3 regions of the Paenibacillus sp. JT22N1 genome follow, and region 2 is predicted to be linked to each of the others. Evidence: riboswitches for the same ligand, from Rfam matches in the RefSeq annotation. Region 2 holds a riboswitch; each other region holds the start of a gene.
The links. Region 2 has a riboswitch for cyclic di-AMP ahead of AC58UU_RS12350 (hypothetical protein). Riboswitches for the same ligand answer to the same signal wherever they lie in the genome.

Region 1: another riboswitch for cyclic di-AMP. It lies ahead of AC58UU_RS21640 (CAP domain-containing protein); the one in region 2 lies ahead of AC58UU_RS12350 (hypothetical protein).
Region 3: another riboswitch for cyclic di-AMP. It lies ahead of AC58UU_RS23110 (hypothetical protein); the one in region 2 lies ahead of AC58UU_RS12350 (hypothetical protein).

Annotation. Positions count from the first base shown of each region.
Region 1 covers NZ_JCAUAW010000011.1:176,047-186,465, reverse strand. Annotated here, with positions in the region: gene AC58UU_RS21690 (phosphotransferase family protein) at 37-843, opposite strand; gene AC58UU_RS21685 (GNAT family N-acetyltransferase) at 978-1,808, opposite strand; gene AC58UU_RS21680 (sugar phosphate isomerase/epimerase family protein) at 1,900-2,730, opposite strand; gene AC58UU_RS21675 (DUF5316 domain-containing protein) at 2,918-3,211, opposite strand; gene AC58UU_RS21670 (DUF402 domain-containing protein) at 3,226-3,732, opposite strand; gene AC58UU_RS21665 (GNAT family N-acetyltransferase) at 3,766-4,221, opposite strand; gene AC58UU_RS21660 (Lrp/AsnC family transcriptional regulator) at 4,322-4,759, opposite strand; gene AC58UU_RS21655 (oxidoreductase) at 4,911-5,918, shown strand; gene AC58UU_RS21650 (DinB family protein) at 5,986-6,468, opposite strand; gene AC58UU_RS21645 (LURP-one-related/scramblase family protein) at 6,663-7,163, opposite strand; gene AC58UU_RS21640 (CAP domain-containing protein) at 7,430-8,080, opposite strand; cyclic di-AMP (ydaO/yuaA leader) riboswitch at 8,085-8,217, opposite strand; gene AC58UU_RS21635 (DinB family protein) at 8,381-8,851, opposite strand; gene AC58UU_RS21630 (RnfABCDGE type electron transport complex subunit D) at 8,962-9,771, opposite strand; gene AC58UU_RS21625 (FAD:protein FMN transferase) at 9,761-10,419, opposite strand, start outside.
Region 2 covers NZ_JCAUAW010000005.1:262,431-272,849, reverse strand. Annotated here, with positions in the region: gene kdpB (potassium-transporting ATPase subunit KdpB) at 1-236, opposite strand, end outside; gene kdpA (potassium-transporting ATPase subunit KdpA) at 269-1,939, opposite strand; gene AC58UU_RS12355 (potassium-transporting ATPase subunit F) at 1,987-2,064, opposite strand; gene AC58UU_RS12350 (hypothetical protein) at 2,240-3,211, opposite strand; cyclic di-AMP (ydaO/yuaA leader) riboswitch at 3,329-3,499, opposite strand; gene AC58UU_RS12345 (hypothetical protein) at 3,860-4,381, shown strand; gene AC58UU_RS12340 (APC family permease) at 4,393-6,219, opposite strand; gene AC58UU_RS12335 (cytochrome-c oxidase) at 6,391-6,792, shown strand; tRNA gene AC58UU_RS12330 (tRNA-Leu) at 7,411-7,492, opposite strand; tRNA gene AC58UU_RS12325 (tRNA-Glu) at 7,511-7,582, opposite strand; gene corA (magnesium/cobalt transporter CorA) at 7,733-8,662, shown strand; gene AC58UU_RS12315 (methyl-accepting chemotaxis protein) at 8,720-10,419, opposite strand, start outside.
Region 3 covers NZ_JCAUAW010000012.1:139,822-150,240, forward strand. Annotated here, with positions in the region: gene AC58UU_RS23085 (sensor histidine kinase) at 1-1,684, opposite strand, end outside; gene AC58UU_RS23090 (extracellular solute-binding protein) at 1,811-3,493, opposite strand; gene AC58UU_RS23095 (ABC transporter permease) at 3,728-4,681, shown strand; gene AC58UU_RS23100 (carbohydrate ABC transporter permease) at 4,696-5,574, shown strand; gene AC58UU_RS23105 (tetratricopeptide repeat protein) at 5,667-6,236, shown strand; gene AC58UU_RS23110 (hypothetical protein) at 6,429-6,815, opposite strand; cyclic di-AMP (ydaO/yuaA leader) riboswitch at 6,903-7,039, opposite strand; gene gdhA (NADP-specific glutamate dehydrogenase) at 7,302-8,672, shown strand; gene AC58UU_RS23120 (hypothetical protein) at 8,665-8,916, shown strand; gene AC58UU_RS23125 (formylglycine-generating enzyme family protein) at 8,970-9,941, opposite strand; partial or broken gene AC58UU_RS23130 (chromate transporter) at 9,976-10,324, opposite strand.

The DNA.
Region 1 (10,419 bases), on a different contig from region 2:
TGAAGATTCCCTCCATGTTTTTGACTCAAAGATTAATTATTGCGTACGTATGTAGGTCATCAATTGCTTGGCGTGGCGCCTCATATCCTCTGTACGTTGCCTGAAAGCGCTGTAGGCGATGTGGTCGAGGCTGATGTGGATGAGACAGCAGAGAAGACGTTCCTCTGATTGTTTGGGCCATCCTCCATGTTTGTCCCAGTGATTATCTAGAATTTCCTGCAAGTCAATCTCTTGCCATTGCGGAAACCAAGGCCACCAATAAAGAAACAAAGCGTTATCGTAAAGAGGATCACCATAGAACGCATTTCCCCAGTCGATTACCCCCGTAAGCCTCCCTTCGTCCACCAGCACATTTCGGTTCAAGAGGTCGTTATGGACGATTCCTCGGTACTCTGGAAGCATTGCTACGAGCTGACGCAGCCTTTCTACCCCAGCATCGAAGACCCGTGCCTCCTGAGGTGAGGCGTCAAGCCGCTCGCGCCAGCCCGCGAGTCGATCCCTGGGCTCAGCTACTGAGAGTAGCTCGGCCCCCCAGCTCGAACCAGCCCCGTCTGGACGCCAAAGACCAATTCCCTCTGTGTCTGTGAGGTCAAGTTTTTGAAGTTCGTAGAGAGCGTCTAGCAATTGCGGCAGGACAATTCGTATCTCAAGCCCATTCAGCTCATCGAGATGCTTTCCAGAGACTCGCTCGGATACGGCGTAGAAGCCGCTCTCCGTCTCGCCTACTTCAAGAACCTTCGGAATCGGAAGTGTGTCCGAGGAAAGTGTGCCCATCACACGATCCTTTTGAAAGTCGTCCAGATAAGTGCCGAAGCGGATAACCATTGCATGCCCGTCGAGCATGAAGGAATAGGCTTTCGACCAATCACCGGCAGCAAGGGACACAAGATTTTGGGCACGGTCACCGAAATGTGCCTTCACAAAACGGTCAGCCATTTGATTGAAATCCTCCATAGGTTCCTCCCTGTATATGTCGATTATTTTAAAAGAATAACGATTGAATCCATTATCGCATGATATCCAATTTGAGTATAAATTTTATTCGAAGTAGGATTACTAAAATCAGTGTATAAACTTGTTGTTTGATAACCACGATCTAACAAGATTTGAGTGAAAGCTGAAACACAATCAGAGGCATATCCCTTTTTTCTTTCGCTAATTGGTGTGTAAACATAGCTGATAGTTATATTATTTGGGGTTGGTCGTGTAGAAGCAGCCATGGAAACCATTTCTCCGTTCACTTCCCATGCTACTAAACTTCCTTTATTTATCATTCTTGTAGCTCTTTTATCTGCTTCTTCTAAACTTATAGGTTGGTTAGTTTCATTACAAAACTGATACACCCACTCTTTAATTGTGTGATGATCATTTTCTATAATTCTCCGAAGTTTTCCATTTGTACTTGGTTTCTTCATAACTTTTTCTAGTTTATAAATTTTTTGGTCCATTTGGACAATTGCTTGAATCCCTTTAACGTTCGAAATATACATAGCTAGTTCAGTAGTTAATTTCTTTTCACCTATAAATCCAGGTATATCTTGCGTTGCGATAATCAGCTTTTCTCCTATATCGTGAATTTCCTTTGATGTAAAGGAAACAGATTTTGATAAAATAATTTGACTAGGATGTGTTTGTAGTAAGACCAACCCGATTTCGTTGTCTTTTATTACAGTAGCCATAAAAAGAGGACTTTCATCTTTTTCACTTAAAGATTGCAAGACACCTAATACTAAATTGTTTTCAGCTTCATATTGTTCTAAGAAAGGGATAACATCTTCCTTAAATAAGGTAAGATCATCATATTTCATGAGTCTTATCAAACAAACCATCCCCTTTGGTCAGTTAAGTTAATTTGGAAATGTTAAAAAAACCGCAATATACGCGGCTTGTAATGTTGATTTAATTCAAATAAGGTGTTGCAAGCTTCCTTACACGCTCAATACCTTCCCACATATCGCCAGGTCCGTCATATACAAGAGTTATGGGACCTTCATACCCAGCTTGCTTGGCAACTTCCATACAGCGATTAAAATCAACTTCATCCGGATATCCATCCGCATTCGTTTGTGCTTTGGCATGGATCGACTCACTGTGCGGAATCGTTTTGACAAGTTCACCATATTTCTCTATTCCTTTAAAATTGCCAAAATCCGAGGTTAACCCAAGGAGCTCCCCGCATCCTTCCAATAAAGCAAGGCAATTATCCGCGATTGATGTTAGTGAGTGAAAGTTTTCTGTAACAACGCGTACTCCCTGCGCAGCAGCATAACTACTTAGTTCTCTAAGTGCATCAACTGATCTCTTCAAAGCTTCTTGATCCGAAGGTTCCGCATCACCGGCTATCACGCGTACCCTTTCAGCTCCTGCTCGTGCAGCAATATCGATCCATCCTTTGATCCACGCAATGTCCGATTGTCTGCGCAAATCATCCGAACTGGAAATATCACCGTATTCAATTAGCAGCGTGTAAAACTGGAGACCCGCTTCTTTGAATGCGTGTTTCAATCCTTGCAAATAGGCTTCACTTGTATGAGGGAAATGAAAATGACACACTTCCAGTGATCTAAACCCTTTCTTCGCAAGAACCGCTGGTAATTCAAGCAGAGAGATGAGTTCAGGTTGGTCTTGGGTATCCGTTATTTGAGTACACGTGTTTTCATCCCAGCGGGTCCACCGCAAAGCCCCCAAATTCCGATGTAAGCTCCAACTCGTTAATGATAAAAATGGCATATTTTCCACCCTTTCGTCGCTACTGTTTGGTAGTATCTTATCAGAGCGTTAGGGTGACGACAATATACGAAATCACAGATATATCTCTTATTGTGCTGCTTTTGTTCTAAATTATGGCATGCTTAATAAGGCAAGTACGTCGAACCTACTTCCCTTAATTCTTTTTTATAATTCAAAGAGAATTTCCTCACTTGATCAAATATACAATGAAGGCTAATACAGTATATGGGGAAACAAAGATTAACATTCTGCTTATTAATCTGTTTCTCTCATTTCTGTCTTTGGCATCTTCTGTATGATAATTCGCTCTTATTCTATCCCCACTTAATAAAGCCCCAGATAATATTGCGGATAAGACTAACGTACCCAGTACGATATACATTAATAATGTAAATAGCTTATTTACGTCAAGTATTCTCCAAGTAATTAAACTGATTATTGTGGCGGAGATACCACCCCATAGAAGTGTTTTTTTCACCATTACCCTCCATAATTTTATCTTGGAATACGGTCAATAAACATTTCGATTGATCCATCAAAAGGAAACGTTTTATTTCTAATAAGTTCCTTTAGGCCCAGTAACTCTTTCCTAGCTTTATGAATTAGAGCTTCTGGATATGCAAATTTAAATGCATTGCTCTCAAACTCATCTTCGTCAACAACTTTCCATTCACCGTTTCTTTGTACATAATCTAGGTCTAAATCCACAAAAGAAACAATGTTACCATTAATCTTCGCAGGTTGGTTTATGTTGCAATAATATTGTTGAATTTTACCGCCAACTACATCGGCGCTAACAGTAAACCATGAATGAAATGAGAAAAATTCTATAGTCCAAGCCTCTATGGTAAATACCTTTTGCTTCGTGTAATGATTTAATTTTCTTCCGTACTCGCCTAAGACAAAAATGTGTGAATCGGTCTTCTCTAATAAAGTTGTGTTCCATTCATAATGTAGTAAATCTCCATATTTTAAAGCCTGAATGGTTATATGATTATCCATTGTATCATCCTTAAGATTCGAATATTCATGAACTCATAACTCTTTTGTCATAAATACACTATTTGGGTCTTCTATGTAATCCGAAAATGGCTTGCAATATTGGAATCCAAAACTTTCATACAGTTGTTTAGCTGGTTCGAAAGCATCCATTGAGCCCGTTTCCAAACTTAGCCGTTGATAGCCACGTCGCTTGGCTTCTTCAATGATATGTTCAAGGATTCGTCTTGCAACGCCCTTTCTTAAATGTGATGAAGAAGTTCGCATTGATTTTATCTCACCGTGTTGACTATCAAGTTCCTTAATTGCCCCACAACCAACTAATTCATCTTGTTCCCAACCACTCCAGAAGGTGATTTCTGGTTTTTTCAATTTATCAATATTTAGGGCATGTGTACTTTCTGGCGGAGATAGAGCTGCCATATTCTGAAGATGTTCCCCGATTAATGCAACCACTTTAGATCCCGTTAAATCATCTATTTTAATATCCATTAAAATCACTCCTCTAATTAACTCTTCTTTCCATTAGTTTAATTAATGTTTGGACAACTTTCAATACTCGGCAAGGTGATGAAACCTCGGGGGAAGCCCTTTATTCGCCATTGTCAGCGATCAAACGCTTATTTTCAATCGCCGCCGAAAGTACGATAAGCGTTGAAGAGAAACCGTGTGGGCTGCACGAATCGAGAAAAACGGTAAACGATTCCATCGATGCGGTAATTATTTTCATCATAAAATTATACTCCCCGCTAATGCGATACAATTCGATGACGTCCGGGGATTGCGAGCAGAATTCCTGGAAATCCAGACAATTGCTCGTCTTGAACAGCACGAACGCCGTGACGTCTTTGCCGAGCTTCTTGGGTGAGAGAACCGCCTTGTAGCCGGCGATGATCCCTTGTTCCTCAAGCTTGCGTATCCGTTCCGTAACGGCAGGCTGTGTCATAGCGATCGTCCGGCCAATTTCGGCAACCGGCATTCGTGCGTTTTCATGCAGCAATGATAGTATTTTACTATCGATTCCGTCCAAAGTGATTCCTCCTTCATTTTATATGCTCAGATCGTATTTTTAACTTTAATATGAAGGACAGCGGTTATTATTAACATGTTTTATGTATGTAAATTATAACTCTAACTTTATACAATGTCATTATAAGATAATTTGAAGGAGTGGATAACAAATGATCACGACAAAATCACTTACCCTCGACACCTCTCTCACCATTGGCAGCGTCGAGCTTCGTAACCGGTTAATCATGGCGCCTATGCAGCAATACAAAGGTTCGCCGGAAGGTTATGCGACAGAGCATCATGTTCAGCATTACGCTAGAAGGGCGAATGCAGTCGGATTAATTATCGTGGAGTCGACGGCTGTGTCCAATAACGGCAGACTGGTACCTAACGACATTGGCATTTATTCGGATCGACACACCGACGCGCTAAAAAGAGTAACTGATGCCGTTCACACCCAACATACACCGATATTCGTTCAATTGTCTCATGGGGGAAGAAAGTCGGATCCGGAAGTAACGAAGCGGCTCATTGCGCCTAGTGCGATTCCTTATGACGACTCGTACGGAAAGCCTGCGGAATTGTCTGTCTCCGAGATTGAGTCCCTCATTGAGGATTACCGATTGGCTGCCCGACGCAGCATCGAGGCGGGTTTTGATGGAATTGAGGTACATGCAGCTCACGGATTTTTGATTCACCAGTTCTTGTCGCCGATTTCCAATCTCCGCAACGACGCGTATGGTGGATCGCCTCTAGGCAGGGCGAAATTTTTGCAAGACACACTTGCCGCAATCCGCTCCGAAACCGGCCGTAATTATCCGGTTATCGTGCGGATCTCCTCGACAGATTACGTCGATGGCGGCCTAAATCCACAGGATCTTGCGCTGATGCTCAAACCACTCGCCGCGGACAATCTTCTTGACGCGATTGACGTATCATCTGGCGGCCTGCTGCCCATCCAGCCAACGGATACACATCCAGGCTACCAACTGCCTGACGCAGCCGTCATTAAGCAGCATTTAGACGTTCCAGTCATCGCCGTCGGCAAAATCTATACCCGCAGCTTTGCGGACCGCATCATCGGGGACGGGCTAGCGGATGCCGTAGCAATAGGGCGACCGCTGCTGGAGGACCCCGATTTCGCGCTGAAAATGATTGGCCGAATGGACTTTTTTTAACAAGCCCATTTAATAGAAAAGAGGAGCTGCTGAGAAGCAAGCTCCTTTACTAACGTTGCATGCTATCTCAATCAAGAATACTCATAATTTGCTTTTTGTGGTGATCATCGTGCTCAGTAAATTCTTGAATTATGTATACCAGTGAATATGGCGTACCTGTTCTAGGACAATTTGACACACCGTTTGCTGATACTTCTAACAGTAATTCCTCTGATTTCATGCTCTTTAATATATCGATCAGTTTCATTCTGTCGCTTGAGAATTCTTGAAGAAGTTGATCTTTCGAAATACCCGAATTTGCGTATTGATATGCTTTACTGTTGAATGAGTTGAAATCGGGAAACTCCATTCCTTTGCCCTCCCTGATGGAAGGAATGACAACATTCATTAAATGAAGATCCCAATTTCTAAGATGTGCGATGATTCCGGCTATCGATGCTTTTCCTACTGTAATTGGGCTGTGCCAATCTTTATCACTTAGTTGATGCAAAATATTTGTCCATTTACAAAACTGTTCGTATTCACTAATTGTGCTGCTGCGTAAATCCATGAGATCACCTCTTAGTCATAATGGATAGATCATAGCACACATCTACGAACTAGAACACACATTCGCACTATTGCTCACCTGTTAATGGAAACATTCATTTACCATTACATAAAAAATGATCAGACAGCCATGGCCATCTGCTCATTTTAGTATTCAACTATAGTTCTCAGATGAACATCTATTTTGGTCTTCACTCAATAGATTGCGTTTGCCCCAGAGTTCTGCCTTTTCTGAATCGCGTGCATTCCCATGATCACCGCGACAAGTTCGTAAGTATCCAAATTTTCGCATTGATTCTTCAGAAGAAAAGCGCCTGAAGAAAACCATCCGTTTACTTGTTCGAAACGGGCAACAAGCGCGCCGGATTCATCAGATATCTCATATTCTTTTGAAAATACTGGGGATATAATCTCGTAGTTACCCCGCCCTTTGGTTTCATATGTGAATTTTTTGGTGAAAAACGCAATTCTGCTTCTCAACACACCTAATTGTCCACCATCTGCACCCGTAACCTCCCATTTGCTTGAGAAGATCGGAAAACTTCCTTTGCACAACAGTTGGCCATTCTGCCCATACACCTCGATCGCAGATCCAAAAGAGCTTTTCAAATCAAGATGACCGACGGTTTCTTCCTGTTCACCTAGAATCTCAGTAACACCGGTATTAAAAAAATTATCCCGAAAATATAGATTCATTCACTCGCCTCCCTTTGATATTTATACGATGCAGAGGATGTAGAGTTACACATATTCCCAGTTATTTTCCAAATATCGTTCGGTCATTCCCTTTTGTGATCAATTGACTTCAATATGTTCGAGATGATTGTTCCCCATCCAAGACTGAGGATAGCATAGTGTTTTATTAGCAAAATAAAGCGCAGTTGCACGCCTTGCAACAAAAAAACCAGCAACAAAAAGTTGCTGGTTTTTCTTGAAATATTCTGCAGACATACGTTAGTGCGTTAATTGCTAATGAATTCCTGTACCCATTCGCCGTTAAAATAGGCAACACCAATTTGGGTGAAGTTGGGGCTAAGAATGTTTTGACGATGACCCGTGCTGTTCATCCAAGCTTCCATGACAGCTTCAGGCGTTTGTTGACCTTTTGCAATGTTTTCACCTGCGTATGAATAGCGAATGCCGTATGTGCTCATCATATCAAAAGGCGACCCATAAGTCGGCGAGGTATGATCGAAATAACCATTGTTGTACATATCCTTCGCTTTGTCCAAAGCCATGGCGGTAAGTGCGCTATTGCTGGTTAATGGACGCAATCCAGCCTTTGATCGTTCTTGGTTAACTAAGTTAACGACTTGGTTAGCAAAAGTTGTTTGAGATGGCGCAGTCGTAACTGGCGTTTTAGTACCAGCATTTGTGTTCGTGCTGCCAGGAATGTTGAGGCTCATACCAGACCAAATCACGTTCGGATTGGCAACTTGAGGGTTTGCCTTAATAAGCGAAGATAGGCTTATGCCATACTTCTGGGATATTAACCACATTGTATCATTACCTGATACCGTATGGGTTGCTGGTGCGGCCATTGCCGCACTCGAACCTACGAGAACGCTCAAACCTATTGCGCCGGTAACCACAAGCTTTTTGTAACGTTTCAAAATAAACCTCTCCTTTTGCGGCCTGCGAGGTTAGCTGTCGGATTCGGATCAAAGAGTAATCACCCGGCCGCTGACGCGGCTTCACCCCAAATAATGGGTCCCCCGTGCTTCACATGAAGCTTCGGCCTTCTGAGTTATTTGATCCATATGGATCTCACAAATTGTAACATGTGAAATCATAGAGAACATGACTCAAAATTTTCCAGAAATATTTTGCAAGCGGTATCAGCCGTCACTTCTTGACCAAAATATTAACTAAGAAAATATCTCAATTCCTTGAAATTCCGTTGAAAACCACATTCAATCCCAAATTCGTGGCCGATCGATTCCAGCCGTTCGCATATAATCTAGCAGTTGCCCGGTGTGAACGGATTCGTGGTATGCGATCCTCATTAACATATCTCCTAAAGTTCGAACATACCCTACGTCACTTCGATTAATTTTAATATTTGACAAATCCTCAGGGGTGAACGTTTTAACGGTATTCAAGAATTGTTCTCTGTACACTTGTGCGAATATCAGTTCATCTTCCACCGAAGAAAATTCCCGATTGTCAAAAGGAGAATCGTATGAAGATAGACTTCCTCTGTTCAGTATTGCAAGATGATAATAATGCTCGCCGTCCAATATGTGCCGGATCATTTCTTTAATGTTTAAGGCTTGTGCATCAGGCCTCCAATCCAGCATAGTTAGAGGAATAACGTTCCAAACTTTAATACTTCTACGTCGGACTTCTTCCAAGTTCAATATAACAAGATCTGTTCCGTTAATGATTAACACTCCTTTAAACTTCTCAATAATTCATGCCTAGTTGTTTTATAATTGTCTGTATTTCCTTACGAACAAATATACAGTACATTTGTTCGTATGTAAATAATCCCTCATTTAATTAGTCTGCCAGGCTTTATGATAGTGGCGTTCCTAAGCTTCGGTACAAGTAAGTGGTATAAGTTCCCGATAAGCAATCCTATAAATAAGTACATCAAACCTCCAAAAATGCCATAAATAACTGCACCCACGATCGCACTAAGGAAGCCAAAAATAACTTGATCCTTATATTTAGCTGGTGAAGTAGGCGGATCTGTTAGCATAAAAAGAGCAAAGAAAAGAGAAGCATTGATAAAAGGTGATCGAAGTGCGTCAGTGGCGTCTCCGACATCAATAATCCCCATAATAAATAATAAGATGAAATACGTTCCTAGAAATGAAAAAACTTGTGGGAATTTGTTCACCCGGTTCGTCACAATGTATCCGCCAATTAATAGAAACACGACTGTCCATGTGGGAAGATCCCCGAATGCGCCCCACCAGCTTTGTCCTGTTCGAAAGAATAGGATGGACAGAAGCAGTCCGAAAGCCGCTGGATTGAAGATTGGTTTTTTCTTATGAACAAGTAAATGTTTGGACAAAATAGCGATAATGGAAGTTGCAGCAACAATATACCATGAGGAAGTTGTGCTTAAGATTAAAGCAATGATTAACCCTGTTATCACTGCACCATCCGGCATCATTCGCTTCTTTTTGGCAATGCGGGAACAAAGGATATCCACGGCTGTAGAAATTCCGACGGCAATAATGCCATTATAAATGCCCGTGAAATCTAATGACCATATGGCGGCAATTATTAGAAAGGCAACCATGGAAACTACGACATATCCCTTTGGTGTTTTAATCCATTGGTTAGCTGTCATTATAATTACCCCCTACACTATAAATTTGTAAATCGGATGTAATCAAGATTCCCTTGAGATCAAGTTGTTCTATTAACGTTCTCCCGCGGTCCAACCCCAATAAAAAGAAGGCCGTCGAAAAGGCGTCCGCCATCATAGCGTAAGGGGCGAAGACGCTGCAGCTGACCAATTCGCCCGGTGATTGTTTAGTTCTGGGGTCGATGATATGATGCATACCAACTTTTAATGCACACTTGCGCTCGTAACTTCCAGAGGTACAGACCGACTCATTCGATATTTCAACTGTGTGTATGATTTGTTCTTTATACTCGGGGTGCTGAATGCCAATTCTCCACTTGCTGCCGCTTTCGTCTACTCCCCCAGCATAGAGATCACCTCCGGCATTGACAACAAATCCTTCAAATTCTTTCAACTCATGAGCAGCCAAGTCGATGGCGAATCCCTTAGCCGCGGCACCTAAATCAATCACCAGCGGCTTCCGCAAATACAACGTACGATCCTGTTCATTTAAGATGATATCCCGATAGGTAGCGGAACCCGAAGAGGAACTTTGGATGGTCTCCCCAGTTAAATAATGCTGATTGAATCCCAGTTCTTCCATTGCTTTTCCCACCGTAGGATCAAATATGCCATTCGTCCATTTCGCCA
Region 2 (10,419 bases):
AAAAGCAAGGTGAAAAGCAAGATCAAAAACACCGCGATATTATATCCCCGCCCCACTTCTGTGGTACCAAAAAGATCAGGTGTGAGTGAAAGCAGAAGCGTGATGACCGTACCAATCTCAACCACAAACATAACCGGATTTTTGATCATCACCCAAGGATTTAATTTTTTAAACGAATCAACGATAGCTTGATTCATAATTTCTTTTGTCATTGTTTTTTTACGTTCTACTGCCATGGTAAATCCTCCCTCTCTATTACGTTTATCCGTTAACGCGCCGCCAAGTGTTCAGCAATCGGCCCCAATGCCAGCGCCGGGAAGAACGTTAGAGCACCAATAACTAAAATAATCATGATTAAAATCCCCATAAATAAGGGTGTATTTGTGCGCAATGTGCCTGTCGTAACAGGAACTACACGTTTAGTAGCAAGTGAACCGGCAATCGCCAACATTGCGATGATTGAAATGTAACGGCCAAACAGCATGACCATACCGATACCCAAGTTGTAGAAGTTCGTATTTGCAGTCAAACCGCCAAAGGCAGATCCGTTATTAGCCGCACCAGACGTGAAAGCATACAGCACTTCAGAAAGACCATGCATGCCCTGATTGGCTATAGAAGTAACGGATTCAGGCCGTATTAGTGCCCACGCCGTCGGCGCCAAAATAATGAGCGGATGGATCAGAATAGCGATTGCCGCTAACTTTACTTCTTTGCCCTCAATTTTTTTACCTAAAAACTCTGGCGTTCGCCCTACCATTAGTCCACAGATGAAAACCGATAAAATGAGGTAAAGCAACCCGTTTAACAAGCCTACCCCTTTACCCCCGAACACATTGTTCAACATCATTTCTGCAAATGGGGCGATGCTTCCGAGTGGAGTAAGCGACTCATGCATCGCGTTTACACTGCCTGTTGTTGCAGCTGTGGTTACGGCTGTAAATAGGGCAGTCTCAGACAACCCAAACCTTACTTCCTTGCCTTCCATGTTGCCATGTACGCCCATCGCATCAATCGCCGTTATACCGCGATACTCGGCATAGAATACCGTTGACAACATCACGATAAAAATGATCCCCATAGCAGCAAAGATCGTCCAGCCTTGCTTTTTGTTCTTAATCATTAATCCAAATGCGTAAACCAGTGATGTAGGCAGCAGCATCATACAAATAATATGGATCAAGTTGGACACCGGTGTTGGATTTTCAAAAGGATGCGCTGCATTCGTACCGAACCACCCGCCACCATTCGTACCGATATGCTTAATCGATTCCAGTGAAGCCACTAGTCCGCGAGTAATCGTTTGCTGGGCTCCTTCAATTGTTGTAGCCTGCACGGCTCCCAGCAATGTTTGCGGGATACCTTGAAAAACTAAAACTAAGGCAACAATGAAGCTAAGTGGTAGAAACACCCTTATAATCGCCCTAGTTATATCCACGTAGAAGTTACCGAGATTATCTTGTCGACCAATTAAACCGCGAATAAATGCAACCGCCACTGCAAATCCAGTTGCAGCTGATGTAAACATTGGGAATGTAATTGCCACCATTTGAGAGAAATAGGACAATGTATTTTCACCGCTGTATGCTTGCCAGTTCGTATTTGTAATAAAAGAAACAGCTGTATTAAAAGCTAAAGCCGGAGGCATATTACCGATGCTATCTGGATTTAGAGGCAGGTATTTTTGAAGTCGAAACACCGCATAAATCAAGAGCATCATGACCAAATTGAGTAATAATACGGCTCCTAAATACTTTTTCCAGCCCATCGCTTCCTCTTCTTTAACACCCATCAAACGATAGGATGCACGCTCAAAAGGACCAAAAACACGATCAAGGCGACTCTTTTCATTTCCAAACACTTTAACCAAATAACTACCCACAGGCTTCACCAAAAGCATAATAATCCCCAGTGTGATGACTACCTGTAACAATCCCATACCCATAGTAGGTTCTCCCCCTGCTTACATAAGTTCATATTCTACAATTAAAATTTCTCTGGCTTTACTAAAACAAAACCGAGATACACCATAATAGCAAATGCAATTAGTCCAATAACAATCATATGCTTGCCTCCTAAAAGGATTGGTCAAAACACTCGTTTCGGTACATGAGCTCACGCTTTTTCACAAAATTTTAAAAATCCCCAAAATCCTAAAAACGAAACTGCGATTAATAAGATAATCGTTACATCGTTGTACATAACACACCTCCTTGAAATCAGACAAAACCTCAATCATTTATTTATTTTTAAAAGATGGCAGCAAAAACTTTGCATCACCATTTTTAGAATAAATGACATAATCAGCGCCCAATCCTTTGTAAATCAACCGGGGATTCACGCTTTGCGTAATGACATAAATGGGTCTAGAGGTTAAGCCGCGGCATATCTGGATATACCTGCAGCATAAGGGCAAACTTTCTTCAAATAGAATGACGTTTCCAATCGGATAGTCGGGAATGATGGATATGCCAGGTTCCGACGTATTCACTTGGATAATTTGTTTCACGCCCTGCCCCTCAAGCTTGAGTTTCTCCATCTTGTTGTTGGTTAATGCAATAAAAGGTAAACCAACCAACTTTACCTGTTTCATAAAGTCCTCGCCTGCCTTGGTCGGCGCAGCTATCAGCAAACAATCACTTTGCATGACGATCACCGCCCCCTTTCCTGACATATTGTAACGCCGAACCGTATAAAAAGGGGGTAAAGAATGTATAGTATCCGTATAAAAAAAGCATAAAAATTTGATTAACTCAGAAAGAGATATACGCCCCAGAATGGTCAAATAAATAAGTGCGATCCCATAGGAAGCTAAGTTCTTTTTTGCTCGCAGATGAGTGCTTAAGCTTTTCAGATAGATCAATAAAACCGTTTCAATTAAATGTGTTCTAGCTTCTCCCCATGCCTCTTGTTTCTGATGAACATACTGCAAACCGTCCGTAAGGGTACGACCTTTGATTCGCTGAAAAACAGCAGCCCATTGAACGAAATCCCCCTTCATGTTGCCGCATGGAATCACGAATTCCCCTAAACCGTATTTTCCGAGATTTGTTGAAATCGTGAGTAAACCGCAATGACAATCAGTGCCATGTCCAGGCTGCAGCTTATCGGATAGTTCACAGTCAAATCGAAAACATTCTATACGGGTAATCTTACATTCCTTGGTACATTCATCTTCTTCTTTTAATAGTGTCAGGGGTTCTGGATACATAACAGATTCACTCTCCTCAAATTTTTGAACAACAAAAAGAAGCCTAAGAGCAGAGAATCTCTACTCTCGGGCTTCTTGCAGCGTTAATAAACGGGCTGTGAAAGGCACGATAGAAAGCGGTTCTCTCCCATACGCTTACGAGGTTAGCTGTCGGATTCGGGCTTGGAAGTGCCCTACCTTGGCAAGCTGTGCTTGCTTTGGATTCACCCCGAGAAACCGTTATTTACATACATTCGGCTTCTGATTGGTTCCCCCGCTCCCCTTGCGGGGACTCAGCGTTTGAAACTTGTTGTGAAGTTGTTGAAAAGAATGCTACGCCTCTTAGCAATTATTGTAAAACGCTGTGGAGAGACGCTATTCCGTATTTCTGGGCATATCCGGCAAAAGAAAGCGCGTCCAATCGGACAACACGTTCATTATCGATAGAAATGCTTCGCTTTTCTATCGTTATTGTTATTTTGTAGTTAATGAACTATCCCACCTCTGCCGGAATCCGGCCGTAAACAGCCGCGCAGCCTGCTTGCGTTTTTATTCTATTTTTATACGCTGCTCTTGATTCTTTACCCCCTTTTTATACGGTTCAACGTTACAATTAGGCCATATTCGTACACGGCCACTTAGATCCTAATTTCGAAAAGGAGAAGATTTATGTCTACATCTGCCCGTTATTATTTAGGGATAGCCCCCCATTTGTTAAATCCAATCCTTCTAGATTATCAGTGGTTTGGTGTCATATGGCTAGAAGAAAATAATCAACCTATTATCCTTGGTTATTGGTTTTGCAAAGAAAAATCGGGAATCACACAACAAGCCATCCAGGCAGGATTTTCAAAATGGACCGAAATATCCAATCTTCCTATCATTCTGACTATGTATCAATCCTTAAGAATCAAACAAAAAAAGCAGGATTGGGAGAATCGAACTCGATTATCCATCCGTACGATTTTCAAATCACCTTGGAATGAAGTTTCCTCAGGGTTGTATATTTTAAAATCTCGGGACAAATACCCTCTGCATGTTTCAGCCGTGCACAAGAAAAAGTTCTTTATTTGGTTGGAGCATTCAGCCGTATGTGAAACAGAGGAAGAGCTTCATGCGTTCATTAATCAGGTGAATGAAGAGCATCAGGTCGAGCTTACGTATAAAAAAAGCAGCCTTACTGTGAAGTAAGGCCACCCTATTTATTTTTTCAAATGGTACGGCACTGTTGTTACAATAAGGTTCCTTCTATAAAGCAGAAAAGCTCGGATAAGTAAGCTAGATTGGTTATGGAGAATATTTTGCCAACTTTTCTTAGGAATAAACTGCGGGATTAGGACCGTTACCCGAAAATTCGATTCAGCTGCCTTATGCTCGACCGTATCAATAAATTTCGTCAGTGGTTGAACAATGCTCCGATACTGGGAATGTAACGTCACCAGCCTTATATCGGGTTGCCACTTGTTCCATTTCTCCTCAAATTGTTTCTCAGCGTCTCTTTCGAAAGCCACATATACGGCGATGATCTGATCTGGCGAAAGCGATTTGGCATAATTCAAGGAGTTCTCTACCACATGCGTAATGCCTGCAACAGGCACAATCATCACATTTCCTTCTATAGGAATCGCTGGTTCGCAAGTTGTTATTCGTAATTGTTCGCCAACGGCCTCGTAGTGTTTCTTGATTTGATGAAAAATAAAAACAATGAGGGGCAAAAAGATGAGCACGGACCATACCTGCCCAAACTTGGTAATAAAGAAAATCATCATGACCGTGAAGCTCATGAATGCTCCAACTAAATTTATCGTTAATTTAACAATCCAGCCTTTCGGTTTCTCACGGATCCATTTCACCAGCATCCCCGTCTGAGCTAAGGTAAATGGAATGAACACTCCGACAGCATACAGAGGGATTAAATGCTCCGTTTTTCCTTTGAAAAGGATGATTAACAAGATCGATGTAACTGCCAGGAAAATGATCCCGTTTGAATACCCAAGTCGATCTCCTCTAATCGTAAACATCCTTGCTATAAATTTATCCTTGGCCAGATTAACAGCCAGTAAGGGGAAAGCGGAATATCCCGTATTCGCAGCGAGAACAAGAATCATAGCTGTTGTACCTTGGATGATGTAATACATGAAATTTCTGCCGAACGTTGCAGCAGCAATTTGTGAGACAACCGTTTCCTTTTCTTTGGGAGATATCCCATAGTAATACGCTAGATAAACGACTCCTGCGAATAAAATGGCAAGCAATATGCCCATAGCCATCAATGTCTTGGAAGCATTTTTGGGAGCTGAATCTTCGAAGTTCGGAATTGCATTAGAGATAGCTTCAACCCCTGTTAAAGCAGAACTCCCCGATGAGAATGCTCTTAGTAATAAAAACAAGGATATCCCTGCAACGGGAGTGCCAATTGGAGCATGCAGTTCAGCTGAGACTTTCCCGGTTACAATGTTGAATAATCCGACTCCAATTAAGATAAACAAAGCCAGAACAAATAGATACACAGGATAAGCTAAAATAGAAGCCGACTCCGTTATACCCCTGAGATTTAAGATCGTAATGAAAATAACAAGTAAGATGGCAATAACTACATTATAAGGATGTAAGTGCGGAAAGGCAGAAGTAATGGCATCCGTACCCGCCGAGATACTGACTGCCACTGTTAGTATGTAATCAACTAAAAGCGATCCTCCTGCAAATAAACCCGCGTTCATCCCGAGATTTTCCTTCGATACGACATAAGCCCCGCCTCCGTGCGGATAGGCATATATGATTTGTTGATATGACAAAATAAGTGCCAATAGAAGAAACAGAACGCCTATTGCGATAGGGATTGTGTACCAGTAAGCTGCAGCACTTACGGTAATCAAAACTAGTAGAATCTGCTCAGGCCCATAGGCAACGGATGATAAAGCGTCGGAAGAGAGGATAGCTAAAGCTTTCTTTTTATTAAGCTTTTGTTCCCCTAGTTCGTTTGACTTTAATGGCTGACCGATTAAAAATCGTTTAATTACAGATAACATGATTTTACACCCGCCATGGTTTTTTAAGTTCATTTCATTTTACCCATTTGTGAGAAAAAAGAATCATTAATTTTGGATATTGATCATACGATTTGATTCCTAACGCATTGCAATTTGTTGTATAAAACATACAATATTAGTGTAAGGCATATTTGAGGAGGGATTACGAGGATGGCAAAGACATTTTTGAAAATTGCGGCGATTTATTTTACGGTAGGTGTGCTTCTAGGTATGACCATGGGAATCATGCAAGATTTTAGACTCGCTTCCGTACACGCTCATTTCAATTTGCTCGGATGGGTTTCCATGGCTTTGTTCGGGGTCATCTATCACTTCTATCCACATGCAGCAGACACTCGCCTTGCTAAAACTCACTTTTGGTTACATAATATTGGCCTACCCGTTATGCAAATCGGTCTCGCCATTGAAATCGTATCCGGGAATTCAGTCTTGCTGCCTGTTGTTATTGTCAGCTCTCTGCTCGTAGTTGTTGGCGTTGTCTTGTTTACGATTAATCTGTTTCTACAACTTGGCAGCGCGTCCGTTAAACAGAAGAAAGACATATCTGTTTAAGCTGATTGGATAGGCCCATAATGACATGAACGATCGAGAAAAGCTCGGGCGACTGCTATAAGACCACCTATGAGTGGTTTCTTTTTTTTGACAAAAAAGCAAGCTGACAAAAGTAGTGTTTTTTCATCAAAGGATTCGACAAGACTTAAATTGAATAAATATCGTACTATACATAGAAAGGTTGTGGCTTCAGTGTACTCACACGAAGATTTAATTTCAATTCGACTCGGGATCATGCTCTTTGTAGTTCCCATACTGGGCGTCGCATCACTTTATTTGATTAGTTAAATTTTTCAAACATACCAGCAGCTCCCTTGGGATGCATTCTTAGCCTATCACTTAACAGACAGGGCCATTGACAGACTATAGAGCGTAGCGCTCATACGAAAGGTTGTGTAGCCTTGAAACGGATATTCTGGTGGTTCAAACCGAAGTCAGTGAATGTAACGGGATACATTCGGCTTCACGGCACTTGGTATGTTATACATGAGTAGAAGTCATAGCAGCATGAATATGGACTGCAACTGTTACTGTAAAGCCCTTCGGGGCTTTTTTAAATTCGCAATTAAAACAAAAAAACCCTTAACTAGTAAGGGTTTCCTGCTTGTAAAACTGGGATGCGGTCGGAGGGATTTGAACCCTCACGCCTTGTGAGCGCCACCCCCTCAAGATGGTGTGTCTGCCGTTCCACCACGACCGCGAGGTATAAAAGTAAAAATGACCCGTAGGGGACTCGAACCCCTGTTACCTCCGTGAAAGGGAGGTGTCTTAACCACTTGACCAACGGGCCACGAATGTCTGTAAGCCTTTGCAGGCCATTTTGACGACATTTGTAATTATAATAGATTCTGTCGCAGTTGACAAGCACAAAATCTGGAATGCTTATGGGCAAATATGGTATGCTGAGTCCAATTCAAAATACTCGAGGTGCTTTTCTTTCATGCTAATTTATGAATCTACCCATGGAACGGTCCATGAGGAAACGGCACGCGTTCCCGGTCCGAACGAAGTAGCTTGGGTGAGAATGGAGAACCCCTCTCCTGACGATGTCAAACATGTCTTAGGCGACTTATACAAGTGCCACCCTCTACTCGTTGAGGATGCGATTAAGCTGAACCAACGACCGAAGATGGATACGTATAAGAATCATATTTTTCTAACCTTCTTTGCGGTATCCGAGCAGCTTGAGCCGCAGGAAATAGGGATCGTGATCGGAGCAAATTTTGTTATAACCGTATACAAGGACAAACTCCCCTTCATAGATCAGCTTTACCATACCTGCCAAGAAGTCGAAGGTCGATTAAGTCATCCAGGAGCCATTCTTCATGCGATACTCGATCGTTGTGTCGATGATTATTCCGTCGTTGCGGATCATTTTGATGATCGCCTGAATAGCATGGAACAGGCCGTGTATCGAAACCCTAGGATTCGCATTGCACAGGATATTTTCCAACTTAAACGGAGTATGCATCAGCTGCGCCGCGTCATTGTGGAGGAACGAATTACCCTTTCCGCTATCGCCCACCACTCCTTCCCCTACACACTTGAAGAAGATGATGTCTATTTCCTGGATATCATGGACCACATCTCACGAGTCGTGGATTCTTTGGACATTTTCCGGGAATCACTAACCGGTCTTCTCGAGCTCCAAATGAGTATGAAGTCCGACCGGATGAATGAAATTATGAAGACATTAACGATCTTTAGCACAATCTTTCTTCCTCTGACTTTTATCGTCGGACTGTACGGCATGAATTTCAAATATATTCCCGAGCTGAGTTGGGATTATGGGTATCTGTATGTCTGGATTCTTATGGTCATCTTAAGCTGTGTGATGTGGTATTACTTTAAACGTAAACATTGGTTTTAACGAATAAAAGGCACTCCACCGTGAACCATCACAGGGGTGCCTTTTTACTATTAGCAGCTATTTCATTTTAAAGTAAGAAACAGATTCATTCAAAGTATCTACTACGGACCTAAGCTGTTCGGAGGCAGCAGCTATATTCTGCATCATCGCTAACTGCTCCTCAGTTGCAGCAGCAACCCCTTGGGATTTGTTCAAAATATGCGTTGAACTCGATGCCGATTGGTCCATTGTCGCAGAAATCTCCTCAGAGCTTGCCGACATTTGCTGAGTGATCGCTGAAGTCTCATGAATTTGCGTCACAATGTGTGTCACCGATTGCATAATGGTATGGAAGCTTTGGTTCACTTCCTGCATCATGCTCGATCCCGCACTAGCTTCCTGCTTGGTTACATTCATGGAATTAGAAACACTGGCGATCTCAACTCTCGTCTCATGAATTAACTGATTAATTCCTTCGGCTGACTCGATAGATTGCGAGGCAAGCTTACGAATTTCATTCGCAACAACGTTAAACCCTTTGCCGTGCTCACCCGCTCTAGCTGCCTCGATGGAAGCATTCAATGACAACAGGTTCGTTTGATTCGCAAACGTTGTAATGCTCGATGCAATAAGACCAATCTCATCGGATTTACGTGTTAAGGATTGTACGGTTTGTGAGAGCTGCTCGATCGATTTCAACATGTTCACGATTTGCTGCTGCAGCTTCCTAAGCAAGTCATTGCCAAGTTCGGCATGTCGAGAAGTTAAGGAGGAGTGCTCTGCCATAACGCCTGAATTTTCAGCCACTCTTTGAATCCCAATCGTCATTTCCTCAATCGCTCGGCTCGTTTCTGCGCTGCTTCTTGCCTGTACTTCGACGTCCTGCGTCATTTCTTGAATACTGGTAGCGACATGCTCAGAGGCCGTGGCCGATTCCTTGGAACTATCCGAAAGCTCGACAGAAGCGTCGTGCACGAACTGCGTATTGTGGGCGATCGTACCGATCAACCCTTTAATTTTCGAAACCATAATATCTACCGATTCTGTGATTTTGCCTAGTTCGCACTTGGTATACTTGACCTGAGGCTCATGACGAAGATCTCCTGCCGCTACTTGGCTGGTAACTTTCACGATGTTTTTGACCGTTTTCATGATTTTATTAATAACCATCCATCCTGCTGACATGAGCAAAATGATAATAATAGCGACAGATAGGTAGATCGTTTTTGCCGTTTTATCATTTTGAGCCTCGATCTCTTCAATACTTGATTTCGCATAGGCATCCAAAATTTCACCGATTTGATTCATGCCCTCGCGGCCTTTTTCGAAAGTTGCTAATAATTTAGCGTCATTAATAATCCCTTTTCCTGTACTCGAGGACTGAACAACGGCATTCGCTTCTTTCGCCCATTGGTCAAAGGACGTATGAAAGCCAGCTATGTTCTGCTCAATGGTTTGCTTCGTCTCTGTATGCGCTGTTTGTAACAACTGTTTAGCATTCATAATATCAGCCGCTTGTCCAACTCTTGTATTCGTTTGATCGATATTGTCTTTTAAAGCTTTAAGCTGCTTCGTCTTCTCTTCCGCAGTTAATGTTCCCGAAACCAACAGCTGGTAAGCCGTTAACGCCTGATACATATCACGATCGGCATTCAAGATAAGCGAAGTGCTTTTATTCGTGGTTTCATAAAGGGATGAAGCCAATACTTTCGTATTGGACTTACTTTGCTGCAGCAAAAACACACTTGTGCCTAGATACAGCATGGAAGGAACTAATA
Region 3 (10,419 bases), on a different contig from region 2:
CAAAGAATAAACCTGATCCATCCCTATACATAAGCTTTACCCGCTGATTTACGTTCCATAGTCCAAAGCCGATGCCGTTCTCGTCCTCATTTTCGCTCCGGTTTACGGCCCGCTTCATATAGATGAGCTCTTCCTGATCCATCCCGATACCGTCGTCGGTCACGATCAAACGGTATTCCCCAACGCCCGACTCTCCGGTAATGCTCACCTTCCCCTTGCCGTCCTTAGGCTCGATACCGTGAAGGATGGCGTTCTCGACCAACGGCTGCAGCAAAAGGCGCGGAACTACAAGACTTTTCATTTCCTCGGGAACATCTACTTCGTAAGCGATTCTTCGCATGCGCAGGTTTTGGATTTCCAGATAATTCACGATCAGAGACAGTTCTTCCTCCAAAGTGGATGACTGGTTACCAAGCCTAGTCGTGTACCGGAAGTATTCTCCTAAGTTTAAAGCCATCGCAACGACTGACTCCTCGTCCCCCATCCGTGCCATGTTTTTAATATAAAACAGGCAATTATAAAGGAAGTGTGGATTGATTTGTGACTGCAGCTGCTTGAGCACAGCTTCCCGGGATCGCAATTGCTCGGCGACCACTTTCTCCAGCAGATCTTGGATTTGTTCCGCCATCTCGTTAAATCGTACGATCAGAAAGCTGAACTCTGTCCCGCCGTTAAGCTTGACCCGAGAGGAGTAATCCCCGTGTTTAATTCGCTGTACATGTAAAACCAGTGCACGAATAGGAACCTGCACATTGCGGTACAGCATGTACGAGGCGAACAAGCTGAGCAAGAGCAGGAGAAACGTTGAACCGTAGAATAAATTGCGCATTTTGACCACCGGCGTCAAAATATCCTCAAGCGGCACGGTGTCCACCAAATACCAGCCCAAGTTATTAAGCTTCATGTAACTGGCGAGAGACTTTCTGCCGTTCATCTCCACCGTGAAATGAATGTTCGAGTTCACCATCGTCTGGCTATCGAGATACTTTATTAAATCGGCCGAGTTGGCCGGGTTCAGCGTTCGGTTAGCAATAACTCCATGCTCAGGATGATATAAGAACGGATCGCCCTGCCCGTCCGCTTTATATTGATCCAGCAGATCCTGCAGATATGAAGGCGAAAACGATGTTTTGACAATCAGTTTTGCTTCTGAAGGCTTCTCAAACGCTGTAATCGGATGCACCGCATACCAAACAAACTCGGGCTTCACGGCTTTCCCGTTATCCATCGTTGCATAATTCCAGCCCTTCGCAATCTGACTGAGCAGAAGATTCTCTTTCAAATCAACGGATGTGCTGGAGGTCGAGATGATATCCTTCGTGAGCCGTGAGTAGACGGTAATGTCCGTCATCCACCCGCTGATCCCAGACTGGAGTGTAATATTATCCAGAAGCATCTGGAGAAGCCTCTCCCGTTCGTAATAAGAGCCGGATTGATGCTGATATTCCAATTCACGTATAGCTGCGTCATTCGACATCGCAATGGAATTCATGGAGATTTGATCGATTTTCGCCTCCATTTGTTGATAAAGAAACCGAAGCTTATTCAAATTGTTCGTTTTCATTTCATCTTCCAAGACACGAACCGCCGTCTGGTTGGACAATGCAAATAAGAGCATTACGGGCACCAACAAGCCTATAATCATCACAACGATCTTCGTGAATATCGTAACCTTCTTATCCAATGCTGCTCACCTTTCCCCTCTGTAGAGACACTGATGGTTATTGCCTTCTCTATGAGGGACTCAAATCCTTCCTGAGCAAAAAGGGAACTTCTCAGTAGTAATGAAAAATTCCCTTTTTGAAGCGGATTATTTTTTGGTGGCACTCTTATACCATTCATTGACTTCCTTGGTGATTGCATCGCCGCCTTGTGATTTCCAGGTCTGGATGAACTTATCGTAAGCTTCGATCGGTTCGTCGCCGAATACAATTTTACTAAACGTTTCCATTTCGAGCTTGCTCAAGTAGTCGCCTTTGTCGGTCATGGTTGCTGTTGCCCCACCCGTATACGCGTTCATCAGACGATTGGCCCGCTGATTCCAGACATTGCTCGAGGACTGAATCTCGATCGGAGGAGCAAGCTGTGACCAGTAGCGCTCGTACGGCGTTTGCGGCTGTCCGTTCTTCGCCAGGTTGACCAGTGCCGTAATGTTCTGAGACGGAATACGAGGACCCTGAGTCATCAGTAGGCTGTAGAAGAAGACACGTACACCGCCGCCGGGAATCTTTTGCAGATCCGTTGTCACCTTGCCGTCAACCATATCCCAGTCATAGCCCTTCGCCCAACCATTCTCAAACTCACTTCCGGCCTTCGGATCGGCGATGTTATCGAACAGGAAGTTTCCATAAGTGAAGAAGGCTTCCGGTTTCTTCATCTCTTTATTGATAAAAATTGCACCTACATACGGCTGTGTGGCAAAATGAAGCCCTTTACCGTTTGCGCCCACCGGCAGCTGGAACGTATTAAGCTTCGCTTGCGGATTGTTTTTGGTCAAGTCGCCCATCGGCCATGCTTCGGACCAATACGGACCGGCGAAGCTGCCTGCCCGGCCTGCGGATACGAAGGAGCCCGCCTTCGCTTCATCCCATACAGGCGCTTCTTTCGGAATGTAGCCTTTGGCTACCCAGCTCTTGAGCTTCGCGAGCCCTTCCTTGACGCCCGGCTGTACAGAGCCGTAAGCCAGCGTACCATCCGCTTGCTTCATCCAGATCCCTGGGATGGCGCCGTACGCACCGAACAGCCAGCTGACTCCGAAATGGTTGGCATACGCCTTCTTGAAGCCCACTGATAGGCCAAATGTGTTCTTCTGACCGTCACCGTCCGGGTCCTGATTCGTGAAAGCATCCAGTACCTTCTCATAATCGTCGACGGTTTTCGGCTCAGGCAGGTTCAGCTTTTTCATCCAGTCATCGCGAACCCAAAGCACAGGGTCGTTATTGTAATCGTAATCGAGCCCAGGAATACCGTACCGCTTGCCGTCTTTGGTGAATTCATACCAGGCTGATGGATTCTCAGCCATCGCTTTCTTCCAGGTCTCGCCAGCATACTTATCAAATAAGGCTCCAGCGTCTTGGAAACGACCAGATTCGATCAGGAGCCGAGCCATTTCCCCGCTGGCATGCACGATATCGGGCATCGGCTCGTTGGCGGAAAGCGCCAGCTTCAACTTCGTATCATAGGCATTGTTCGTGTTCACGACGGACCACAAGCTTTTGATCTCAATGCCCAGCTTCTCCTTCGCCCAGCGGGTATGCACGTTATCGTCGATCGTCTCCCCGTTCTTAAATGTAGCTGGGCCGGGAACCCCTCTTACCGTTGTAATCGTTACAGGCGGATCAAATTTACCGTTGACCTGCTGAAGCGGAGCTTTGTCCGGCGCTGCCGGTGTCCCTGTCGTTGTGCCGCCACTGCTCGACGTACAGCCGATCGAGGATCCGGCTAGGGCAATAGTGAGCACGGCTAGTGCCATTCTTCGTTTGGTTAGATGCAACGTACGTTCCCCCTTAACCTATTGTATTGGGCTTACATTCAAATCATAAAGGAATATATCGGCGGGTGAAATAACACTTTGTTAACACAGCATGTTTTTTTATTAACATCCGGCCTCCTCATACCTATCGCCTTTACAAAACATTATCAGGTGTTAAGAAAATGGTATATAGCTGTCTGTGAGCCTATGCTACACTGTTAACAAATCACAATAAGTCCTTAAAGAGGTGAATGAATGAACACGTCTACACACCCCGAGGGTTCGTTCCAAACGGGCACCCAAACGTCACCACTCCGCCGATTTCGCAAAACCTGGCCCTTTCATCTGATGTTGCTCCCTGCTGTAATCCTTGCCTTGTTGTTTCATTATTTGCCTATGTTCGGTGTAGTGATCGCCTTTCAGGAATATAAGCCATACCTTGGGATTACCGGATCCGAATGGGTAGGGTTCAAGCATTTTAAAGCGTTATTCGAACGAACAGACAGTCTGCAGGTGATCTGGAACACGCTGCTCATCGCTTCGCTGAAGATTGGATTCATGATTATCGTCCCTGTTGCGTTTGCTCTCCTACTCAACGAGATTCGCAAGATGGCATTCAAGCGAATCGTACAGACACTAGTGTATCTTCCCCATTTCTTATCATGGGTGATCTTGGGTGCGATCCTGGTCGATCTGTTATCTCCTGAAGGAGGGCTTGTCAATAGAGTGCTGCAGGATTGGTTTGGTCTCCCTCCCGTTTTCTTCCTGGGGGATGGAGAATGGTTCAGATTTACAGTCGTGACGAGCGAGGTGTGGAAGGAATTTGGCTTCAGCACAATTATTTATCTTGCTTCCTTATCGGGGATCAACCCAGAACTCTATGAGGCAGCGGAGGTTGATGGCGCTTCCCGCTGGGAGCAAACCGTTCATGTCACGCTTCCGGGGCTCGTCCCGATCATGACCGTCTGCGCAACCTTATCCTTAAGCAGCATCCTCAGTGCCGGCTTTGATCAAATTTATAACTTATATAATCCGCTCGTGTACGAGAAAGGGGATATCATCGATACGTATGTGTATCGGGTCGGTATACTTAGCCAGAAGTTAAGCTTTGCTACGGCGATCGGACTATTCAAATCCATTGTGAGCTGTATTCTGATTCTATCGGTCTATCGGCTTGCACTTAAGATGGCTAATTACCGAATCTTCTAAAGGGGGGCTTCGACTTGTACCATAAAACTCTGCCATACCGGATTTTCAACATTTGCAACTATGTGTTCTTGGCTGTCATCGCCTTCTTATGCATTCTTCCGCTCATTCATACGCTCGCGGTTTCCTTCAGTGGCCGTGGGCCGGCGAATGCCAACCTGGTAGGATTGATCCCGATCGACTTTACGCTGGATGCATATAAGAAGACACTAACCAACGAAAACTTTCTTCATTCGCTTTGGGTATCCGTGCAACGGACGGTGATCGGCACGCTCATTACGATGATCGTTACTTTTTTGACCGCCTACCCGCTCTCGAAGGACTCGACTGTGATGCGGAGTCGCACTTGGTATTCGTGGTTTTTTGTAGTGACCCTGCTCTTTGGCGGGGGGTTGGTTCCTACCTATATCGTCATCCAAAAGCTCGGGCTGATGAACTCCCTTTGGGCGCTTATACTTCCGGGAGCCATCGATGTTTGGCTGATCGTGCTGCTGCTCAACTTCTTCCGAAGCATCCCGAAAGCGCTTGAAGAAGCGGCGTTAATTGATGGTGCGGGGCAGTTTAAAATTTTGATGCTTGTCTACATTCCGCTATCCCTACCGTCTATCGCCACACTCTCGCTGTTCAAAATGGTCGGTCACTGGAATTCTTGGTTCGACGGGCTAATCTATTTGAATAACATTCAAGATTATCCGCTGGCCACCTTCCTTCAGACGATCTTGATTCAACTCGATTCGACGCAGCTGTCTTCACTTGGACGGGAAATGGAGAACATATCAAATAACACAGTGAAGGCTGCACAAATCTTCATCGGTGCTCTGCCGATTCTCATCGTGTATCCGTTCCTGCAGAAATATTTCGTTAAAGGCATGGTTGTGGGGTCTATCAAGGAGTAAATGGCAGGAGAGATAAGGATTATGTCACCTCTTATGATTCGTCGTTACCAATTGAACTATTGTTTCCCGTTAACGCAATGAGAGTCAGTTTTATGTTAAAATGGTCTCATTTAAAAAAGACTGCCAAACTTGGGAATGGTGAAAATATGACAAGAAACGAATTGAGCAAAATAATTGAACGGCGTGAAGAAGGGCGAGCCAAACAAGATCAAGCGATCTTAAGTGAGGTTCGCGAGCAGTTATTAGAATTGCTATCCGATTACCCGGATGATGCAGAAATCAACTACCAAACCGGGATAGTGCATGACAACTCCGGCCTTGGACGTGAGGCTATTCCACATTATGAGCGGGCTCTTAAGTTAGGCCTATCTGGTTCTGACCTAGAAAGATGCCTAATGGGTCTGGGGAGTACATACCGCTACTGGGGGTACTACCAAAAAGCAGTTGAGACGTTGCGCAGAGGCGTGAGAGAATTTCCAGAGAATCGGGCAATTCAAGTGTTTCTCGCCATGGCTCTGTACAATAGCCAAAACTACAAAGAAAGTGTTGAACTGTTGATCACCAATTTAATGGAAACTACCTCAGACGAAAAACTTCATTATTTTAAACGCGGGATATTGGCTTACAACGAAGACCTTGATGAAACTGCTGGAAAAACATAACATTATTGTATAGAGTGATAGACCACTTACTAATGCAATACTAAAAAGCAGCTTCTTCACAGAGGCTGCTTTTTAGTATTGTTTTTTGAAGGACTTCCATAACATACATTCAAAAAGTTGGTTATGACGGGCTTAATGTAGAAGGTAGAAGTAGCAACCAACCGAAAAATATATAGAAACCTTCAACGAAGCTCATATAATACTACTTCTGATGTACTCTCTGAGACAAGGATACGGACCACCAAAAATATGAGCCATAGTTACGATAAATTTGTGATGTTCCTCCCAAATTTTTGGGGAAATGCCGACGCGATTGGCTAGTAATTGTTGAACCGCTAATTCACTTTCCGAACTTAGTTGGTTTAGCAAGTCATTGTTTTGTCCGACCGTTTTGCTTATTTCCAATAAAGCCTGTGTTTCGACACCTGATGGCCGATACGCCAAATTCGAAAATTGAATGTCAAACTCCTCCAGCCGTCGCTTTAAGTGAAGAATCTCATCTTGACGCTGTACAGAAGTGTTTGATCTTTTCAATTGAAAAAGCTTCTTCACCTCTTTGGTAACTCTCTTAATAAACATGTCTAATTCCTCCTTTTTTCTCTTGAACGAAAAAAGGAAGCGAGGGAATATAGTCCTAAAATATAAAGGACCCTTTTAATATTTCTATCATTTTCTTTCTACGCTGACGAAGTTAGCTGACGGATTCGGGTTGAAAGTTAACCCTAACACTTAAAAAGTGTACTCACCCCAGAAAACTTGGTTCCCCCGCTTCTTTAATCTAAAGAATTAAGCGTAGTATGATTCATTCTTATTTTATCAATTTACCCCAATACATAATTAGAAACAATAGTAATATTTACTTATATTTTTTATGTCATCAGTCTTGTACCTAGTAACGGAGCATGGATGTCATGTTATTTTATTTCATACCAAATGAACACTTGATTAACACAACAAAGTAAGCTTACATGACATGTAAATTTTAATTGCTCAATTGCCAAGGATAAGGTAAAACTATACTATTAGACATTTTTAACATAACTGATTGTGAAGGTGGATGAGATTGTGATTGTTCAAGTGGACAATGAGGTAGTTGCAAGGGAATATGTACACGTCGTATACGAAACCGTAGTCAAACGTAATCCTTATGAGTATGAGTTCCATCAAGCTGTGAAGGAGATTTTAGAGTCGCTGATCCCGGTTCTCTCAAAGCATCCGAAGTATATGAAATCAGGTATTCTTGAGCGGATCGTGGAACCAGAGCGCTTAATCACTTTCCGCGTGCCATGGGTAGATGACCAAGGGATTACGCAAGTTAATCGTGGTTTTCGTGTTCAATTTAACAGTGCGATTGGGCCGTACAAGGGTGGATTGCGTTTTCATCCCTCCGTTAATGCGAGCATTATTAAATTTCTTGGATTTGAACAAACGTTCAAAAACTCCCTTACAGGCCAGCCCATCGGCGGCGGTAAAGGCGGCTCCGATTTCGATCCTAAAGGAAAGTCCGATAATGAAATCATGCGCTTTACCCAAAGTTTCATGACAGAGCTCTATAAATATATGGGTCAAGATACCGACGTTCCGGCAGGAGACATTGGCGTAGGTGCACGCGAAATTGGTTACATGTTCGGTCAGTACAAGAGAATTCGCGGTGCTTACGAGGCTGGTGTACTGACAGGAAAAGGGATCATCTATGGAGGCAGCTTGGGACGTACCGAAGCGACTGGGTATGGATGTGTTTACTTTGTGAATGAAATGCTGCAATCCAAGGGCCTTAGCTTCGAGGGCAGCACCGTAGTAGTTTCCGGCTCCGGCAACGTGGCCATATATTCCATGCAAAAGGCGATACAATTAGGCGCCAAGGTCGTTGCTTGCAGCGACTCCAATGGCTATATCTATGATAAAAAAGGGATCTGCCTAGACACGATTCGACGGTTGAAGGAAGTTGAGAGAAAGAGAATCAGCGAGTATGTAAAGGAGCATCCGACAGCAACCTATCATGAGGGTTGTCACGACATATGGTCCGTTCCATGCGAAATTGCGCTTCCTAGCGCAACACAGAACGAGATTAATGAGGATGCGGCGAAGATCCTTGTAAGCAACGGAGTAATAGCGGTGGGGGAAGGCGCGAATATGCCATCTACCTTGGAAGCGATTGATGTATTCCTGCAGGCAGGTGTGCTATTTGGACCGGCCAAGGCAGCGAATGCAGGCGGCGTTGCAGTATCAGCGCTAGAAATGTCTCAAAACAGCATGAGGTACTCATGGCAATTCCATGAGGTAGACGATAAGCTCCATGCGATTATGAAAAATATTTACAAAAGCGCTGTCCAAGCGGCAGAGGAATACGGGCATCCGGGCAACCTTGTTGTAGGCGCCAATATTGCAGGCTTTACAAAAGTGGCCGACGCCATGATTGCTCAAGGTATTGTTTAAGGAAAACAGCAATTATCTAGAAAATTCGATTATGACAAGCGTCTATGCTCCGGTTCATTTCATCGGAATAAAGACGTTTGTTTTTTTTCATTACGATAAGACGACATTCTTTATTTCTTTCAAAGTGCAGCCTCTGTTCGTGGAGTGGAAAGTGGTCGGACATTGGGGGAGAGGATCCTTTATGCTGGTGCAAAACCTAGGTACAGTCATTATTATTTGTGCATCCTGCCTGTTACTTGAATGAACAAAAAAAGGAGATGCCATGAGGCAAGCTCCTTTCGCGACATAAAAGTGTAACTAAGCATCAGCAGCACAACGGAAACCTATATTTCCCGCAGAACTGTCAGGTGTATTCTTACTCCGTGCCGCCACACGATATCGATTGCAATAGGAGGCATGGCACAAGTACGAACCTCCCCTTAGAACCCTGTTGTCTCCAGATGGAGGGCCAATGGGGTTATCCTTTGCGCCATTGATATGATAGGTAGGGCTAAACCAATCCGAGCACCATTCCCACACATTACCAGCTACATTGTAAAGGCCATATCCGTTTGGTTCAAAAGATCTGGCAGGCGCCGTGCCCGCATATCCATCGCTAGCATGATTTTTCTCTGGGAACTTTCCTTGCCAAATATTGCACATATGCCGTCCGTCTGGCTTCAATATATCACCCCAAGGGTATCTCTTCTGCACCAGTCCGCCTCGGGCAGCAAACTCCCATTCAGCCTCTGTTAATAGTCTTTTCCCAGCCCATCGGCAATACGCAACTGCATCATTCCAGGATACATGGATGACCGGATGGTCCATCCGATCTTGGATCCCTGAATCAGGGCCTTCGGGGTGAAGCCAGTCAGTACCATGTACCACCCACCACCATGGTGTTTGTTGGGCCGAATTTTTCACTTGCAACGTAGTTGCTTCAGAAACAAAAAGATGAAAAACATAGGACCACCCAAAGGTTTCAGCTTCTGTTTGAAAGCCTGTATCCTCAACAAATCTCTTGAATTCTTCATTCGTTACCGTCGTAGCATCGATGTAAAATGGGTTAACAGAAATTTCTCTGACAGGCCCCTCGCCATCAGATGGGAATCCTTCTTGATCGTCGGTCCCCATTAAAAACTTCCCACCTGGTATATAAATCATACCTTCTGTTTGGCAATTTGACTTTGTTTGAGCCTGTGTATAATCTAGCAAACGTTCTGGACTTACGTCAGTTTGATGAATAGCGCTCCGACTTGCCGAGCAGCATGATGGTTTATTGGTATCTATTGGAGATCGCCCCTTTACTTTTATTTAAACGTAATTAACTGAACAAAGCAATATACTCGTAATTGGCATAGCCTTTTACCAAGATATTGCCAATAAATAATCCAACGAGGATTACGTACAAGGGATGAATCGGAAAAGACAATAAAATGATTAAAGTACTAAGCGAGGTAATCAAGGTTGTTTTATCAAAAATAGCTGATTTCCCCATATTATAAGCGGCTACATCAATGAGCCCAATAATTGCAGCATGAATGCCTACCAATGCAGCCTCTAACACCAATGTCACCAGGTGCGGAGCCTATGATTGAGATAAGATTGGCTATATCTTTCTCAGGAATCCATGCCCGTTTGACTGTAACCTCCCTCTCAATGATCGGAAGCATAGCATAACCACCTCCGAAAGTAACTGGCCCAATCTTCAAAAACGTCCAAACAATATCCCTAAGCTCAAGCTAGACAATGCCCAGCTTAATTTCGA